DNA from 2 places in the Paramicrobacterium fandaimingii genome. Region 2 is predicted to be linked to the other one. Evidence: riboswitches for the same ligand, from Rfam matches in the RefSeq annotation. Region 2 holds a riboswitch; the other holds the start of a gene.
The links. A riboswitch is a leader RNA that binds a small molecule or an ion and turns the genes downstream of it on or off. The one in region 2 is predicted to bind thiamine pyrophosphate.

Region 1: another riboswitch for thiamine pyrophosphate. It lies ahead of HCR84_RS07460 (ECF transporter S component); the one in region 2 lies ahead of HCR84_RS05960 (bifunctional hydroxymethylpyrimidine kinase/phosphomethylpyrimidine kinase).

Annotation. Positions count from the first base shown of each region.
Region 1 is NZ_CP061170.1:1,534,612-1,543,521, forward strand. Features, by position in the region: gene HCR84_RS07445 (hypothetical protein) at 1-455, shown strand, start outside; gene dinB (DNA polymerase IV) at 489-1,745, shown strand; gene HCR84_RS07455 (spore germination protein GerW family protein) at 1,798-2,154, shown strand; TPP riboswitch at 2,190-2,299, shown strand; gene HCR84_RS07460 (ECF transporter S component) at 2,333-2,956, shown strand; gene HCR84_RS07465 (ABC transporter ATP-binding protein) at 2,956-4,428, shown strand; gene HCR84_RS07470 (energy-coupling factor transporter transmembrane component T family protein) at 4,425-5,207, shown strand; gene HCR84_RS07475 (nucleoside/nucleotide kinase family protein) at 5,200-5,763, shown strand; gene HCR84_RS07480 (serine hydrolase family protein) at 5,765-6,997, opposite strand; gene HCR84_RS07485 (metallopeptidase family protein) at 7,055-7,396, opposite strand; gene orn (oligoribonuclease) at 7,494-8,114, shown strand; tRNA gene HCR84_RS07495 (tRNA-His) at 8,165-8,237, shown strand; gene HCR84_RS07500 (class I SAM-dependent methyltransferase) at 8,460-8,910, opposite strand, start outside.
Region 2 is NZ_CP061170.1:1,238,514-1,247,423, forward strand. Features, by position in the region: gene HCR84_RS05955 (SDR family NAD(P)-dependent oxidoreductase) at 1-307, shown strand, start outside; gene HCR84_RS05960 (bifunctional hydroxymethylpyrimidine kinase/phosphomethylpyrimidine kinase) at 315-1,883, opposite strand; TPP riboswitch at 1,875-1,966, opposite strand; gene HCR84_RS05965 (bifunctional 3'-5' exonuclease/DNA polymerase) at 1,991-3,649, opposite strand; gene HCR84_RS05970 (rhodanese-like domain-containing protein) at 3,704-4,012, shown strand; gene HCR84_RS05975 (Ig-like domain-containing protein) at 4,015-6,168, opposite strand; gene HCR84_RS05980 (amino acid deaminase/aldolase) at 6,380-7,630, shown strand; gene HCR84_RS05985 (D-arabinono-1,4-lactone oxidase) at 7,627-8,910, shown strand, end outside.

The sequences.
Region 1 (8,910 bases), 300 kb from region 2:
GCTCGATCGATGTTTCAGACATCGATGCCGCGCCGCTCGCGGCGCAATGGCGCGGCTGGTGGGCTGGGATCGTTCCTCTCGAGACACGGCCATTCATCAGCGAAGTGCGGCCACCGCATTTCGCAACGTTCGATCGTGCGCTTGAGCTGCAGGAGGCGATGTACCGAGGCTACGATCGCGCAATCGAGTGGGCGCGCCTGCGCCGCTTCGAGTACCTCAAGGCGGTCGAGGTGCGCGAGCATCCACTCGCAGATGTGTACGGCCTCGTGCAGAAGCGACAGTTTGAGCTGAGACGGCAAGCGACATCGTTTCGTCTCGATCTCGCGGTTCTACCGCTTGCCGAGTCGGGCGCCTGGGTCGTCGCGCCCGACACGATCGTCGTCAGCGAAACACTGCGAGACGACGCGAAGAGCTTTACAGAATGGCTGCTCCCTCTGGTCGTCGCGTTGGTCTGACGATTTGTCAGACGGGTGCGAGAGAATGGGCGCATGTCACGTCAAGACGGTCGCGCCCGCCGTGTCTCCGATGACGACGTTGACGACACGGGCGCGCACATTCTGCATGTCGATCTCGATGCCTTCTTTGCCTCCGTTGAGCTGCTCGATCACCCGGAGCTGCGGGGAAAGCCTGTCATCGTCGGTGGGCGCGAAGGTCGCTCCGTGGTGACGACAGCGACATATGAAGCGCGAGCGTACGGTGTCGGCTCGGCAATGCCGATGGCGCGCGCTCTGCAGCTGTGCCCCAAGGCTATTGTCGTGCCCCCGCGACACGAGCTGTATCGCAGCTACTCAATGCGTGTGATGAGCCTTTTCGACGACATCACGCCGTTGGTCGAGAGGCTGAGCATCGATGAGGCATTTCTTGACGTTTACGGTGCCAGACGTCTTCTCGGAAGCCCGGCATCCATCGCTCGGCTGATTCGCCAACGGGTGTACGACGACACGGGACTCACGTGCTCTGTCGGAGCGGCAGAGACGAAGTTCATTGCAAAGCTGGCGTCGGGAATGGCGAAGCCCGATGGCGTTCTTGTCGTTCCCCCCGCGCAGACTCAGGATTTTCTTCGTCCGCTCCCGATTCGAGCGCTGGCCGGCGTCGGAGGGAAGACCGAAGAGGCCCTGCAGCGTCTCGGCCTGCGGACGGTCGCCGACGTGGCAGAGATCCCCATCGGCGCTCTGCGCTCTGCGGTCGGCGACGCGACAGCGATGCGACTCCAGGAGCTCGCACGAGGCCGAGACCCTCGCCCGATCGCAACGGAGCATGTCGAGAAGAGCATCGGTCATGAGGTCACTTTTCACGATGACGTCGTCGACGGGGCAACGCTGGAACGGGAGCTTCTTCGGCTGAGCGATCGCGTGGGCGCGAGGTTGCGCGCAGCTGGCGTCACAGCAGGCGGTGTTGCGCTCAAGCTTCGCTACAGTGACTTCACGACGCTCAGCCGGTCACGTCGCCTTCCCGAGGCGACAAGCGTCGCTCGCCGGCTCTATGAGTCGAGCGTTGAGCTGTTTCGCGAACTCGAGGTGAGGGGGAGGCCGGTTCGACTGATCGGCGTTCGCGCTGAGCGACTCTCGGAGGGGGCCCCATCGATGAGTCTCTGGGACCCAGACGATGAGTGGCGCGACGCCGAGAGCACCGTCGACCAGCTGCGGGGACGTTTTGGAGTGGATGCCGTGACATCGGCGTCCCTTCTCGCCCCCCGACCCTCGACAGCGGGCGGAACGCGGCACCCCGGGCGGCGAGGCACCTGAGAGTCACCGTCGACGTCTGTGCAGACGGGCGAATGCGCGATAGCGTGGGCACATGGGAAACGTAGCCTTGGAACTCGCAGAAAAGTTCAAGTCCGTCGGCGTCACGACGGTGTACGGCGACGTCGTCGACATCGACGGCGTCAAGATCGTCCCGGTGGCGCTTGCCTCGTATGGCTTCGGCGCAGGGGAGGGCGACGCAACGGGCGACCTCAAGGGTGAGAAGAGTGCTGGAGCCCAGGGTGGTGGCGGCGGAGGCGGCGGCATGAGCATGCCCGTCGGCGCATACATCCGCACGGGCGACACGGTTCGCTTCGAGCCCAACCTGATCTCCCTTCTTGCCGTTGGAGTTCCCCTCGTCTGCGTCGCAGGGGCCGCGCTCAAAGGAATCATCAAAGCCCTCAAGAAGTAGCGGAGCGCCGCGAGCCGCACGCAAGCGGCTATACTTGCGCTTAACACGGGAGTCCGGTGAGCCGGGCTGAGAGGAAAGTTCTCAACTTTCGACCGTCGAACCTGATCTGGGTCATGCCAGCGCAGGGAGTGACAATCTCAATACCCGTGCCCAATTCCCACGTGAAAGGGGCACGTAAGTGCAGACATTAAATTCATCGTCCGCGACATCCACGCAGCGAAAGTTCCGCTGGCGCGTTGTCGACATCGTCGTCGCAAGCATCATCGGCGTGGCGTCCGGAGTCATCTTTCTCTTCTGGAACGTCGCATACGGGCCGCTCAGTCTGCCGCTCGCTGTCACCCCGGGACTCAGCGCGCTGCTCGGCGGCGGCTGGCTCTTTGCCGGTGTGCTCGGCGGGCTGATCATCCGCAAGCCGGGTGCCGCGCTGTTCACGGAGCTCGTTGCCTCTGTGGTGTCCGCGCTCGTCGGCAGTCAGTGGGGCTTTTCCACTCTCATCTGGGGACTCGTTCAGGGGCTCGGCGCTGAGATCGTCTTCGCGGCGTTCCTCTATGGCAGCTACCGGCTGTACGTTGCACTTCTTTCCGGGCTCGGCGCCGGCCTCGCGATGGCCTTCCTCGACACGACATTCACCGATTACGCCGTTCTCGACCCGGCGTTCAAAGCGGTTTATTATGTGTCCGCGGCACTATCCGGTGTGCTTATCGCCGGACTGCTGTCGTGGGCAGCGATGCGCGGCCTCGCCTCGGCGGGTGCGCTGAGCCGCTTCGCCGCCGGTCGCGAGGTGCGGCGGAAGGCCTCGTAGTGTCGGGCGCGCACGTTCGCACACACGGCTGGGGATGGACCCATGCCGGGCGCGCTCGGCCCGCAATTGCGGGTCTCGATCTGACGATCGAACCGGGCGAGAGAGTCTTGCTTCTTGGCGCTTCCGGCGCGGGAAAGTCCACGCTTCTGCACGGGCTTGCCGGGGTGCTCGGGGGAGACGACGAAGGCGATCAGACCGGTTCAATTGTCGTGGATGGCCGCAGCCCCTCTGACTCGCGCGGCGTCGTCGGCCTTGTACTTCAGGACCCCGACAGCCAGATCGTCATGGCGCGCGTTGGCGACGATGTCGCGTTCGCGTGCGAGAACCTCGGTGTGCCCCGTGAGGAGATCTGGCGGCGCGTGAGATGGGCACTGGATGCCGTCGGTCTGAACGTGCCCCTTGACCATCCCACCTCTCGGCTGTCCGGAGGGCAGGTACAGCGGCTTGTCATCGCGGGAATTCTCGCCATGAAGCCGCGGCTGCTTCTGCTTGATGAGCCAACGGCCAACCTCGACCCCGAAGGCGTCCGTGAGGTGCGTGACGTTGTGGCGCAGGTGGCCCGCGAGACGGGAATGACTCTTGTCGTCGTTGAGCACCGGGTCGCCGTGTGGAGCGATGTCGCCACGCGCGCCGTCGTTCTCGAACCGGGAGGCGGCGTGCTCGCCGATGGCGAAGCGCGGGATGTTCTCGTGGCGCAGGGCGCCCACCTTGCTGCGCGAGGGATCTGGATTCCGGAGCATCCGCCCCGAGTTCCCGAGTCGCCTTCGCGCGCACGCGGTGAGCTTCTGATGCGGGCTGACGAACTCGCGGTGGGGCGCTCGCCTTTTGGACAGAAGGAGCCCGTCGTGGCGGCATCCGGTCTCTCGTTCGAGCTCAATGCGGGCACGACGACAGCAATTCTGGGTGTCAACGGCGCAGGCAAGAGCACGCTCGCGCTGACGATCGCTGGACTCCTGCGTCCGGCAGCCGGTGTGCTTCATGCAGCGCCCGCGCTTGCTGATGGCCGTGGCGCCGAGCCGCGACGATGGAGGTCGCGTGACCTCCTCACGCGCATCGGCACGGTATTCCAGCACCCCGAGCATCAGTTTCTCACTGGTCATGTGAGCACCGAGCTCGCCATCGGCCCACGAGCACTGCGTCACAGCGACGACGAGGTGAAACAGCGCACGAGCGAGTTGCTCGAAAGGCTCAGACTCGAGCACGTGGCCGATGCCAATCCGTTCACGCTCTCCGGGGGAGAGAAGAGGCGTCTCTCGGTCGCGACGGTGCTCGCGTCGCGCCCACGTATGCTCGTGCTCGATGAGCCGACGTTCGGGCAGGATTCGCAGACCTGGCGAGAGCTCGTTCTTCTGCTTCGCGGCCTCGTTGACGACGGAGCATGCGTCGTCGCGGTGACCCACGACGAGCCGCTCGTCGGCGCCCTCGCTGACGAGACGATTCGACTGGGAAGTCCGCAGGGGGTATTGCGATGACGGCGATGACTCCGCACATCGCGCCTTCGCTCGTTGCGCGCATCAATCCGGTTGCCAAATTGATCGCCGCGCTCGTGGTCAGCATCACGCTGCTGCTGTCCGTCGACATCGTGTCTGCGTCTATCGCACTCGTGCTGACGCTGGCGCTCGTCAGCTTCGCAGGGCTGAGCGCCCGATCGTTCTGGGTTCGCACGGCGCCCGTCTGGTTTGCCGCCCCGTTCGCGGCGGTCACGACGATTCTGTATGGAGAAGACTCGGGGCGCGAGCTGCTGGGGTTCGGCATCGCAACGATCAGCGAAGGCTCGTTGTTGTTGGGCGTTGCGATCATGCTGCGAGTTCTCGCGATCGGCATTCCCGGAGTTGTTCTCATGGCGACGACTGACCCAACTGAGCTCGCCGACGGTCTCTCACAGGTGCTGAAGCTTCCGGCGCGCTTCGTGCTGGGAGCGCTGGCTGGCATGCGCATGATCGGACTGTTCATCGACGATTGGCGCGCAATGGGCCAAGCTCGTCGCGCCCGTGGCGTCGCCGATACTGGCGCGATCAGGCGCTTTGCTGCGCAGGCGTTCGCGCTTCTTGTTCTGGCAATTCGGAGGGGAAGCAAACTCGCAACGGCGATGGAGGCGAAGGGCTTTGGGGCCGAGACCGAGAGAACGTGGGCAAGGGAATCCAGGTTCAGGGGCCCGGAGACGGTGCTCGTTGCCATCGGAGTGCTGATCGCGGGCACTGCGGTGACGAGCGCGGTTCTCGCGGGGACGTGGAGCTTCGTCATTGGCTGAGCAACCGGCGCGCGTCACCCGCAATGCCCGAGCCATCGCCGCGGCGGCCGCACAGTTGCCGCGGCATCCGATCATTCTGATTGACGGTCCATCCGGTGCTGGCAAGTCGACGACAGCGGATGCCGTTGTCGCGGCGTGGCCTGGCGAGGCGCCGCTGCTCGTGCGCATGGACGACGTGTATCCCGGCTGGGGAGGGCTCGCACAGGCGGGCGAGCACGTTGAAACCCACCTGCTCGAACCGCTCAGTCACGGTGTCGCCGGTCGCTGGAGGCGTTACGACTGGCACGCCGAGCGTCTGGCTGAGTGGCACGATGTTGCCCTGGGGACGTCTCTCGTCATCGAAGGCTGCGGAGTTCTGACGCGAGGCAATGCCGCACGAGCGAATCTTCGGGTGTGGCTCGACGGGGCTCCGGATGCTCGCAAGCGGCGTGCACTTGAGCGAGACCGTGGGGGATTCGACGCTCACTGGGATGAATGGACCGCTCAGATGGAGGCGTTTGAATCCCGGCACCACCCGCGCACCCTGGCCGACCTTGTGCTGTGGGCCGATGACTGAGTCAGTCGCCGAAGAACTGACCAAAGAATGCGGGGATGAGCGTGAACGGGTGACCGAGCTTCCAGAGCACGTCAGGTGACTGGATCGTGCTGTCGATTTTCACGGGAATCTCCACAACAGATGTGCCCTCAGAGACCGTTGCCGTCGCGACGATGTCGCCCTGGGTCGCGAGGGCGAAACCGTCGGTTTTCACCTGAACGCTCGGCCTTCCGGAGACCCAGCGCGTTGCGGTCGCCGACGAGCCGATCACCCCGGTGGCCTTCTCGCCCCAGGGCGTTGTGAACGTGGCGACGGGAGTGTCCGCGGGTAGAACCGGGCCCGTGTGCACGCCCTTCTCTGCGCTGCTCATCAGAGCGTCCATTGCGTGGTCGAGAGAATTCCAGTCGGGCATGCGAATAAGTGCGCCGTAGAACGTGTACTCGGCGTCGTCGACGGTGACGGTGGCTGCGAAGAGCAGGCAGATTCCCGCCTGCGTTGTGAAGCTGCGTGAGATCCCCGTCACCCCGCGATCGGCCATGTACGCGGTGGTGTTCTCCACTCCGCGGGTCTTCGCGATTCCGGACACCTCCTGCGTAAGAACCGTGGGAATCACCGGATTCGCCATGGCCAGCGCGGCGAGGCGCGACAGATCGGATGCCGTCGAGACGTCGTCAGCCGACAGGCCTGTCGCGTCGACAACCGAGGTGTCGTCGAGCCCGGCGTCGTCGAGCCAGGCCGTCGCCGCATCGACATACTCATCGACCGAGCCGAATGCCCACGCGGCGAGGGTATCTGCGTGGTTGTTGCTCGAGCCGAGAAGCACGGCTTGGAGAACGGCGCGTTGAGACCATGTGTCGTCTGTGTAGACCGTGACGGCGCGGGCACCGGCATCCTGATAGTCGTTGTAGCGCAGAAAGTCCCGCGACGTGATGGGAACAGTCTCGCCGTCGCCTTCGGGAGTCATGGGCTTGGCATCGAGAACGACGAGCGCCATGAGAACCTTGGCGATCCCCGCCATGGGCACCGGTTCTGACTCGCCCGACTGCGCAAGCACGGGCCCTTCTGCCGAATCGGCGATCGCCGTCGCACCGACCTCGGGGAGGGCAGGGGGTGTTCCTGTGCTGTCGAGTTCGACATGGTGAACAGACATGTCTGCATCGGGGAGCGGCGCGAGAAGCGTGACCGGCCCGTACAGGCCGACGGCAAGAATGACGAGCACGCCGGCGAAGATTCCGAAACCGCGCAACACCCGCATCTGCACCCCTTAGCAATCCGTGTGATTCGAGGCTAGCGCGGCGACGGGCACACGAGGCTACGCCCAGCCGAGTCGGTGCAACTCCTCGTCGCCAATGCCATAGAAATGTGCGATTTCGTGCACAAGAGTGACGTGCACCTGATCGCGCAGCTGCTCTTCGTCGTTCACGATGGACAGCAGCGGGAGCCGGTAGATGCTGATGGTGTCGGGCAGCTCACCGAAGCCATACTGGCCTCGCTCTGTGAGCGCGACCCCGTGGTAGAGGCCGAGCAGCGACAGCGAACCGTCTTCCGGAAGGTCTTCGATGAAAATCGCCACGTTATCGAGCCCAGACAGCATGTCGTCTGGAAGTCGATCGAACTCGTCGCTGACCAGTTCTTCAAACTCGTCAGCACTCATCTCGTACACAGCCACCTCATTTGCTCGTCGTGTCAGTTCCAGCCTATGCGTGACGGCGGCAGCGTCGTGCGTCTGCCGTGACGGATAGCATGGGGATATGAGCAATCTCAGCGACCACTTGGTGTGGATTGACTGCGAGATGACTGGACTCGACGTTTCTGTCGACGAACTGGTCGAGGTCGCGGTCGTCATAACGGATTTCGATCTCAATATCATCGACGAGGGTTTCGACATCGTCATCAAACCGAACGACTCAGCCCTGTCGAACATGAACGATTTCGTCACTGAGATGCACCGCAGCTCCGGTTTGCTCGAGGAGATCCCCGAGGGTGTGAGCCTCGCTGACGCCGAATACCAGGTGCTCGAGTACATTCAGAAGCACGTGCCCGAAGAGCGCAAAGCGCCGCTCGCCGGCAACACGATCGGCACCGACCGAGCATTCCTCGCGCGGTACATGCCGCGTCTCGACGCTCACTTGCACTATCGCAATGTGGATGTCTCGTCGATCAAGGAGCTGTCGCGCCGGTGGTTCCCGCGCGCATACTTCAACGCCCCGAAGAAAGACGGTGGGCACAGGGCGCTCGCCGACATTCTGGAGTCGATCCGCGAGCTGCAGTATTACCGGCAGATCGTGTTTGTCTCGGAGCCGGGGCCGACCTCCGACGAGGCAAAGGCAGCGGCGCAGTCGCTCGAGTCGCAAACCACTCCGAAGGTGTAATACACTCTTAGGGTTGCTGTTCTTCACCACCACGTGAAGGGCAGCGCATGGTGGGTATAGCTCAGCTGGTAGAGCGCCGCCTTGTGGTGGCGGATGTCGCGGGTTCAAGTCCCGTTACTCACCCAGGTTCCGGCCCCAGTATTTCGGTACTGGGGCCGGTTTACTTTCGCAGTTTCCCTGGTCAGAGCGGAAGTTTGAGCGCTCCCATCATGGGAAGACTTCGACACGTATCCCCGCAACGACGTGCCACACCCGACTACACCGTCAATTCTGAAGAGCCGGTGTGGACTCGCCTTTCTTGGCTTCGGCAGCCCGGGTCATGGCCTTGCCATGCGCCACGTCGAGTCAAAATCGGTACAGCAGCACCCCGGCGTCGCTCTTCGCGGCAAGGGCGGGAAACCAATTGAGCACCCGGCAGGCGATCCGCTGCCCGACCGGCATCCGTGCGACATAGGGTGACCTGCTCAGCATGGATCTTTCTGCCAGGCGCAGGCGCGGGTCCCAAAGCTCGGGTGTTCGCGGATCATCAAACGCCGCCCCCATGTCGGGCATCAGACCGATCGTCTTCATCGCCGTGATTCTCTTGAGGAGTCGGGCAGCGAGCGTCGTGTACCCGTTCAGCCCAATCTCGCCGGAAGGGAAATGGCCGATCAGTTGACGGACGAGAGCTCTCAAGCGGTCCGTCTGGATGAACGGAATGAAGCCGTCGGCTATGACGAATACCGGCCGACCGCTCGGCAATTCGTTGACCCAGCTCCCCTCGGTCGCGTCGCCACGCACCTCGTGCACTGTTCCG
Region 2 (8,910 bases):
GGCTCTCCCTGCCTACGGGGCCATGAAGCGAGCGTTGAACAGCATTACTGAGACCGCCGCAGTTACCTGGGCACCGGAGGGCATCCGCATCAACGGCATCGCCCCAGGCGGTACGGCAACCGACATGATGCTCGAGTGGGACAAAGCTACCCCGGGCGTGATCGACGCGAACAACGCTGCTACTCCGATGGGGCGTATGGCTGAACCCCGCGAGATTGCTGAAGCTGCCGCGTGGTTGCTCAGCGACCGCGCCTCCATTGTCACCGGTGCGATTCTCCCCGTCGACGGTGGTGCCGGTGCGAGTTGACGGGACGTTACCGAGATAGCGAGGCGGTCACCTCAAGAGGCTCGGCGAAGAACCGCAGTTCGTGCTCGGCCGAGAGCCGGAACGCCCGCCACATCCGCTCGCGGGTTGCGGCATCCGTTTCTGCGGCGCAGCGCGTGACGATCTCGATTGCCCGCGTGCTCGCGTCAGAAAACGTCGGATCCTCGTAGGTGCTCAGCCACGGCATGTACGGCGTATCGGCAACGGCGCTCGGCAGCATCCGGGTTCCCACATCAATGTAAATCCAGTAGCAGGGAAGCAGTGCGGCGATGAGCACGGCGTAGGAATCGCGGGCGGCCGTGGCGGCGAGATGATCTGTGTAGCCGACCGTCGCGGGAGCCTTTGATGCGGCATCCACAATCGACAGGTCGCCGAGGAAGTGCGCGTGAACCGCCGATTCGCCCGCAAGTGCGCCCTGTGCTCCCGACGCCCAGAACTCCTGCTCGCTCGTGGTCGGTGCGAGCGCGCTTGCCGTTGCGAGCATGCGGGAGTAGTCACGCAGATACAGAGTGTCTTGCACCAGATAATGGCGGAAGGCGTCCATTTCGAGACTGCCGTCGACGAGCCCGGTGATGAACGCCAGATCGTCGATGTCGGTGCGCACGTCGGCGATGCCGGTCCACCATTGCTCGGCGATCTCGGCTGGCGCCGGCGGCGTTGCGGCGCGCCGCCGCAGCGAGGCGAAGTGATCGACGGGACCGTTGCCTGTGCCCACGTTCAGGCGGGAGCCGAGGCGGATGCTGTCAGCGAGCCAGTGCTTCGCCCGCTCGAGGGCGCTCGCCCACTCGCCCGTCTGCGCGTGCAGCGTGGCGATCGACGACGAGAGCGAGCATCCGGTTCCGTGGGTGTTTGCCGTATGGATGCGGGCCGATGTGAACTCCGCGACGACCCCCGACGCAGAGACGAGTGCGTCGCGCACGACGTCGCCTGCGGAATGACCGCCCTTGGCGAGCACGAGAACGTCGTAGCGCTCGGCGACGCGGCGGGCCTGCGCAATGACTTCGGGCCAGGCGCGAACGGGAGCCTCTTTGGCGAGAACGGCAAGCTCCGGAACGTTGGGCGTCACGAGGTCGGCGTGACGCAGCATCCGGCCGAGCGCTTCTTCGGCCGACGAATCGATAAGCCTGTCACCGCTCGTTGCCACCATGACCGGATCGACGACAACAGCCGGCACCCGCGTGCGCTCGAGCCAGCGGTCGACAACGTCGATGTATTCGGCGTTTGCAAGCATGCCGATCTTCACGGCGTCAATGACCACATCGTCGCTCACCGCGTCGAGCTGTTCGGCGAGAAAGTCGGCCGGGGGAGTGTGCACCGATCGCACCCCTCGAGTGTTCTGCGCGACGAGTGCGGTGACGACGGCCATGCCGTATCCGCCGTTTGCTGCAATGGACTTCAGATCGGCCTGAATGCCCGCGCCGCCTGTCGGGTCAGTGCCCGCGATACTGAGTACCCGCGGAATCTGCGCTGCAAGCCCAGTGCCACCCGCGGAGGCGTGTGTGGCCGCTGCGCGCGGCGGAACGGACGTGGAGGCAGGTGTTTCTGGCGTACGCGTCATGCGCGACATCCCTTCGCTAGTACGAGCTAGATCAGGTTCAACGGGTGTTCTCTCAGCCCTCGCGGGCACCCCGTGTCACTTGTGACGGCCACTCTACCCGACGGCGGTCATGCGTCGGCGTAGCAGCGAGCGATCGCCACATCGAGCGGAAAATCGATGGGAAAGTCCCCGAAGAGCCCGCGCCCTGCGGCATCCGCTGCCTCGCGAACGGCGTCTGCGACGAGCTCTGCTGACTGTTCCGGTGCATGGATGACGAGTTCGTCGTGCAGAAAATAGACGATATGCGGATGCTGCTCGCCGCTGTCGAGCGCGAAGAGGCGGTGCCGCAGCTCGGCCATCCAGCAGAGCGCCCATTCGGCGGCGGTCCCCTGGGCGACGAAGTTGCGCGTGAAGCGGCCCCAATCTCGCGCTGCGCTGCGCCCCGCGCGCTCCTGGGCCGGCGTCGCGGTCACCTGGGCTCCCGCGCGTGTGACCGCCGCCCACGCATCTGAGGGCAACGGAGAGCTTCGTCCGAGCCACGTCGTCACCTGGTCGCCTTTCTCACCCGACCGTGCCGCGTTCTCGACGAGACCGGTTGCTCGTGGATACGTGCGGAGCAGCTTGGGCATGAGACGTGCACTTTCGCCCGTCGTTGCTCCATAGAGCGCACCGAGCATTGCGAGCTTCGCGTGCGCGCGTGTGTCGACGGTGCCCGCGTCGACGAGGCCCTGGTAGAGATCTGTTCCGTGGCCGGCCGCCGCCATGGCGACGTCGCCCGCCATCGCCGCGACGATCCGTGGTTCAAGCTGAGCCGCATCGGCAACCACAAACGTCCAGCCGTCATCGGCGACGACCGCTGGGCGCACCTGCGCGGGCAGCTGCAGTGCGCCGCCTCCATCTGTCGCCCACCTGCCGGTCACGACCCCGGCGACGACGTATTCGGGGCGAAAACGATCGCCATGCACCCACTCGTCGAGCCAGGCCCAGCCGTTCGCCGTCATCAGCCGAGAGAGCGACTTGTACTGCAGCAGCGGCTCGATCACGGCGTGTTCGTGTCGTTGCAGTTCCCACTTGCTCGTCGAATCCACGGTGACGCCTGCCAACCTCAAAGCTCGCAGCAACTCGATGTGGGAGTCAGGATTGAGTGACGACGAGCCGAGCTCGGTGCGAATTTTGGCAGCAAGCTGCTCGAGAACGGCGGGTCTGCCGCCGAAGATCGGGCGGGGCCCGAGCGCGTCGGTGAGAATTCTCTCGTGAATATCTCGCCTCCAGGGCAGACCGTCGTGGCGAATCTCGCACGCGATCAGAGCGCCGCATGACTCCGCCGCCAACAGGCGCTTCAGCCCCCACGGAGCCGACGAACCGGTGACGGCCTCGCACTGACGCTGGAGTTCGGCAACGGCGTCAGGGCGTGCCTCAGCACCCGTGAGCTCCGCGAACCCGGCAAGCGAGCCTTCGTCGGCCGAGGGCGTCCACGGGGCATCCCACGAATCTTGTGGGCGTTGCGAGAGCCCGTCTGCGGCCGTTCTCGTTGACCGGCGAAGTATGGCGCGACACAACGCAAGATCGTGGCTTCGCCCGAGTCGGATGCCCCGCTCGACGAGCTGCGGGTACAGCTCGGCGGTGCGGGCGAACACCCACCGAACGCCCGCGAGATCACGTTGAGAGATGACCTCGGCGGCGTCGTCCCAGCTCACGACGGACTCACCTGTGGCGGCACCGTTCTCATCGGCGTCGATCAGCCGAAGACCTGGCGGGTGTGAGGAAGGTTCGATGACGACGTACACGACTCTATTCTCGCGGCTGCCTCCGACAACAGCGGAGCGTGTGAGGATGGAAAGATGAAAGAGATCACCGTGACCGAGCTCGCCGCCCGCGAACAGCAGGGAACCGCCGCCATTGTCGACGTTCGTGAGCCAGACGAGTGGGCGAACGCTCACGTCGAGGGTGCCGTGCACATTCCTATGTCGCAGTTCATGGAACGCGAGGGTGAGCTTCCCGACTCAGACGAGCTGCACATCATGTGCCATTCGGGCGCCCGCAGCTCGCGCGTCGCGCAGTACCTTGAGCAGAAGGGCTTCAACGCCGCAAACGTCGACGGCGGCATCGTCGCATGGACAGGCGCGGGGCTCCCCGTCGTCAGCGGCTGAGGCTACGAGCTCGCGAGCATCGGCTGAACGTAGCGCTTCCACAGCCACACCGAAATGCCGAGCGCTGCGAAGGCGAGCACGAGAGCGAGCGCCGCAAGCACATTTCCTGTCGCACGCCAGTTTTCGATGCTCGGCCCGAGCATCACAAACAGTGCCGTCAGAATCGCCAGCACGGCCGCAAGCCACAGCGGTCGCGACCAAGCGAAGATCGCTCGTCCGCTCAACCGGCCAAGCGGCACCATCATGATCGCCGCGGAGCCGATGCCGACGAGCGCTGTGATGTTCGCCGTCTCGATCACCAGCTGAGTGAAGAAGCCCCCGCCCTGCGGCACGAACGAGGCAAGCAGCCACGCAATCACGCCCACGACGAAGACGCCGCTGATGCGCGAGAGCGCCAGGCGTGCGAGCACAGCGCTATTCAACACAGTCGGCACGCGCACGGTCGTGACGAGTGCGAAGAGCAGCGCGGGGTGCAGATCGAAGACGCGTGACGCGAGCACCGCGGCCGCAACGACGAGCAGCCAACGCGGGTTGAACCGAACCTCGGTGAAACCGCATTGCCACACGTGCGAGAGGATGCGCGGCAGCCATGCCGCTGCCGCGTTGATGATGGCGGCAGCCACGATCGCGGCCAAGAGAAGCCTCAGGTACGCGGGCCTGCCATCGACCGGGTTCGCGAAGATCGTGAGGGCCCCGGTCGCGGCGATGCCGAGCACGATCATGGCTATGCGCCCCGGAACGGCAAGCATCGGCGCCCTCTCGAACTCCGACTCCGATCGATTGCGCCCGGTGAAGACGACTCCGGATGCCGCGACCCGCCGCCGTGCGAGCGTACCGGCCAGCATCCTCGCGGGAATCAGAATGAGCGCGATCGTCAAGACAGCGAGCAGAAGCGCCCTTGCCCAGCCCGCGACCGCGTCGAGCCCGATTGCGGGCGGAAGCGACTCGGTAAACGGGGTTGCGTGGTTCCAGGGGCCCGGGCCGTTCGGCGGCGCGGCCGGGGGAGCGGCTTCGTTTCTCGAATCGTTGTCGTCGCTCTTCGAGGGCTCTGGCTCTTTTTCACCCGGAGTCTTGTCGCTGTCGCCCGGCGTCGTTTTCTCATCGGTCGGCTTGTCTGATGGCGAGGTCGCCGGAGGGTCCGACGGCGAAGACGAGCTTCCGAACAAGACCGTCACGGCTGGGCCATCACCGCTGGAGTTGCCAGCCGTGTCGTCAGCTTTGGCGACGATCTTCTGTGCACCTGAAGTCGCGACCTCAGCTGCCGTGCACGACCAGGTTCCCGACGACGAAACGTCGACCTTGCAGACGGACTGCGCACCGACGAACACGGTCACCGTGGAGCCGGGTTCACCTGTTCCGGAGATCGTCGCGCCCGATGTCGGAACCGTCGCGCCGGCTGCCGGCGCGGTGATCCTGGGCTTCGATGGCGCGCTCAGATCGACGGTGACGGGAACGGCGGCGCTCGGGTTTGACGCGCGTCCCGCCCCTTTCATTGTCTGCGTTGCCGTCGCCGAAGCCTTTGAGAACTCGTCGGTGATGGAGACTGCCCATCTGCCTTTGGCATCGGCGGAGGTTGTGTATCTATGTCCGTCGATCCTCACCGTCACTGTTGCGCCGTCTGCGGCGTTTCCGCCGCTGAGGGAGCCGTTCTTCCCGATCGGCTTCGAGGGGGCGTCTATCGACAGTGTGAAGAACACGTCTACTGTCGCTTCGGCGCTGACTTCGCCGCTTGAACCTGACCATGTCGCGGTTATTTCTTGGTCCGCGCCTTGGCCTACCGGAACTGACGTCGAGAACGAGCCGTCGGCACCTACCTTTGTGCTGGTGTCGCCTCGTGGCGACGTGATTTGGATTACCGAATTTTCCGGAATGTCGCTGACTGTTCCCGTAACCGGCATCTTCGGCGTGCCCCAGAAATCGCCCGGTTCGACGAGATCGATCTTTGGCTGTTCCGACGTGGGAGGCGGCGTCGTTGCGTTGTCGCCGGTGTTGGGCGGAGACGGTGTTTCCGTGCCATCATCGGTCTCTGTCGAGACCAGGGAGCCAGCGGAGGAGGCGGCTGCCGGGCTCACAAACAGGAGCGGAAGCGACAGGGCGGCCGCGGCGACAACCGCGAGGGCGAAAAAGTGCCATCGGCCACGCGATCTCACCGGCACGTCCGGAGAGATTTGCTGTGCTGTGTCAGAGAAAGTCCGCCCCACTTCACCATCCATTCACGGCGATAACAGGCGTGAAGTCAAGGCGGCACGGCGCTTTAAGGCGCGCTTCTCAGCGCTACCCCAGGGTGGAGGACGAATAACGTGAGCATAGCTCTCTTTGTGCCCTCGTGGAAGGTCGTTATCGTGTCAGTAAGACGAAAGGAACTCAATGGCGATTTCCCTGACCGCGCACGAGCAGGCGAGTGCGCACCCCGCCCCCTGGCGCTCACCCGAGAGATACTGGCCGTCAATCGACAATGCGACGGCAGGTGAAGATCCGCCGTTCGGAGTACTCCACCTTGACGCCTTGCGGTTCAACGCCCACGACATGATCCGACGGGCCGCGGGAACGCCCATTCGCATCGCGAGCAAGTCAGTTCGCGTCAGGTCGGTTCTGGATGCTGCGCTCGCGCTGCCCGGATTCGAGGGCGTTCTCGCCTACACCCTTCCCGAAGCACTGTGGCTCGCTGAGAGCATCGACGACGTCGTTGTCGGCTACCCGACGGCAGATCGCGCAGCCATCGCCCAACTCGCAGCCTCAGAGACCCTCGCCTCGCGCGTGACCCTCATGGTCGACAGCGCGGAGCATCTTGACGTGATCGATGCCGTCGTTCCCGCTCGCAAACGCGCGGTGATCCGCGTGTGCCTCGAACTCGACGCGTCGTGGAACGCGCCGCCGCCTCTCGGACGTCTCGGCACATGGCGGTCTCCGATTCACTCGCCACAGGCGGCGCGGTCGCTCGCGGAGTACATTGTCAGCCGCCCCGGCTTCGAGCTTGTCGGCATGATGGCGTACGAAGGGCAGATCGCTGGAGTGCCCGATCACGAGCCGCGCAAGGCCGCGATGAATGCCCTCGTCGGCTGGGTCAAGACTCAGTCGCGCGCCGAGCTTGCCGAGCGGAGAGGTGAAGCCGTCGCGCTTGTCAAAGACGTCGCTGATCTTCGTTTCGTGAACGGGGGAGGCACGGGCTCGCTTGAGAGCACATCGCAGGATGACTCCGTGACCGAGATCGCCGCGGGCAGCGGACTCTTCGCCGGGCATCTGTTCGACGGCTTCCGTGCGTTCAGCCCAGCCCCAGCGGCATCCTTCGCCCTATCTGTCGTGCGCAAGCCTCGCGGCGACATGGCCACAATTCTCGGCGGCGGCTGGATCGCATCGGGCCCACCCGGAATCGAGCGGCTGCCCAAACCGGTCTGGCCCGAGGGCCTACGCATGATGCCTCGCGAGATGGCCGGCGAAGTGCAGACTCCCGTGGAGGGTGCGTCGGCGGCTCGACTGTCGATTGGTGACCGCGTGTGGCTGCGGCACAACAAGTCGGGCGAGCTGAGTGAGCGCCTCACCGAGTTTCTCGTTGTCGACGACGACAGCATCGTGGACCGTGTGCCGACGTATCGCGGCGAAGGAAAGGCATTTCTGTGACAGCAACGGGCGGAGCCTGGCGAAATTGGGGCCGCACAGAGAAAGCAAAGCCCATCAGAGTGGAGCGTCCCCGAACGGCAAGCGCCGTTCAGCGGGCTGTCGTTGCTGCCGCGGGCAGCGGAATTCCGATCAAGGCAGTCGGAGCCAGCCACAGCTTCAGCGGCATTGCAGCCCCTGTCGGTGTGCTTCTCGAACTCGACGATCTGACGGGGCTCATCGACGTTGATGAGCGTCACGGGCTCGCCACGTTCTCTGCCGGAACACGGCTGCGTGACGTTCCGCGACTGCTTGCGCGTCACGGTTTGGCTATGGAGAATCTCGGAGACATCGACAGCCAGTCGCTTGCCGGAGCCATCTCGACGGGCACGCACGGGACGGGCGCATCGTTCCGCGGTCTTGCCGCGCAGGTCGCCGGAGTGACCCTGGTTACGGGGACGGGCGAGCTGCTGCACGTTGACACCGACACCAACTCTGAGCTTCTTCCTGCCGTTGCGCTCGGGCTTGGTTCTCTCGGCATTCTCGTCGATGTCACGGTGCGCTGCGTGCCGGCATTCGACCTCGCCGCGGTGGAGAAGCCGGAGCCGCTCGACGACGTGCTCGAGGCGCTGTCGCAGCGTGTGGCCGAGAGCGACCACTTCGAGTTCTACTGGTTTCCCCACACCGAAACGGCCCTGACCAAGACAAATACGAGGATGCCCTCGGGCACCGCGCGGCGGCCGCTCTCGCCTGCGAGGCGCTGGCTCGACGACACCCTCGTCTCGAATGGCCTCTACGAGGTGACGTGCCGGCTTGGCTCTGCCGTTCCTGCGATCACGCCAACCGTGAACCGCCTCGCGGACAAGCTCACGGGCAACCGCGCGTTCACTGATGCCTCCCACCGTGTCTTCACGACGAAGCGCACGGTGCGCTTCGCCGAGATGGAGTACGCGCTTCCGGCAGAGAACGTTGCCGATGCGCTGCGCGAGGTGAAGAAGCTCATCGAAAGGTCGGGCTGGTCGATCTCCTTTCCCGTCGAAGTTCGCTTCGCGGCATCCGATGATCTGTGGCTGTCGACGGCGACCGGTCGCGAGACCGGATACATCGCTGTGCACCGCTATGCCCGCGAGAATCCGGTCGAGTACTTCCGTGCCGTCGAAGAGATCATGCGCGAGAGGGGCGGGCGTCCGCACTGGGGAAAGATGCACTGGCGTGACGCCTCGACCCTGCGCGACAGTTATGCGCGGTTCGATGATTTCGTCGCCGTGCGTGACCGCCTCGACCCGTCACGGCTGTTTCGCAAC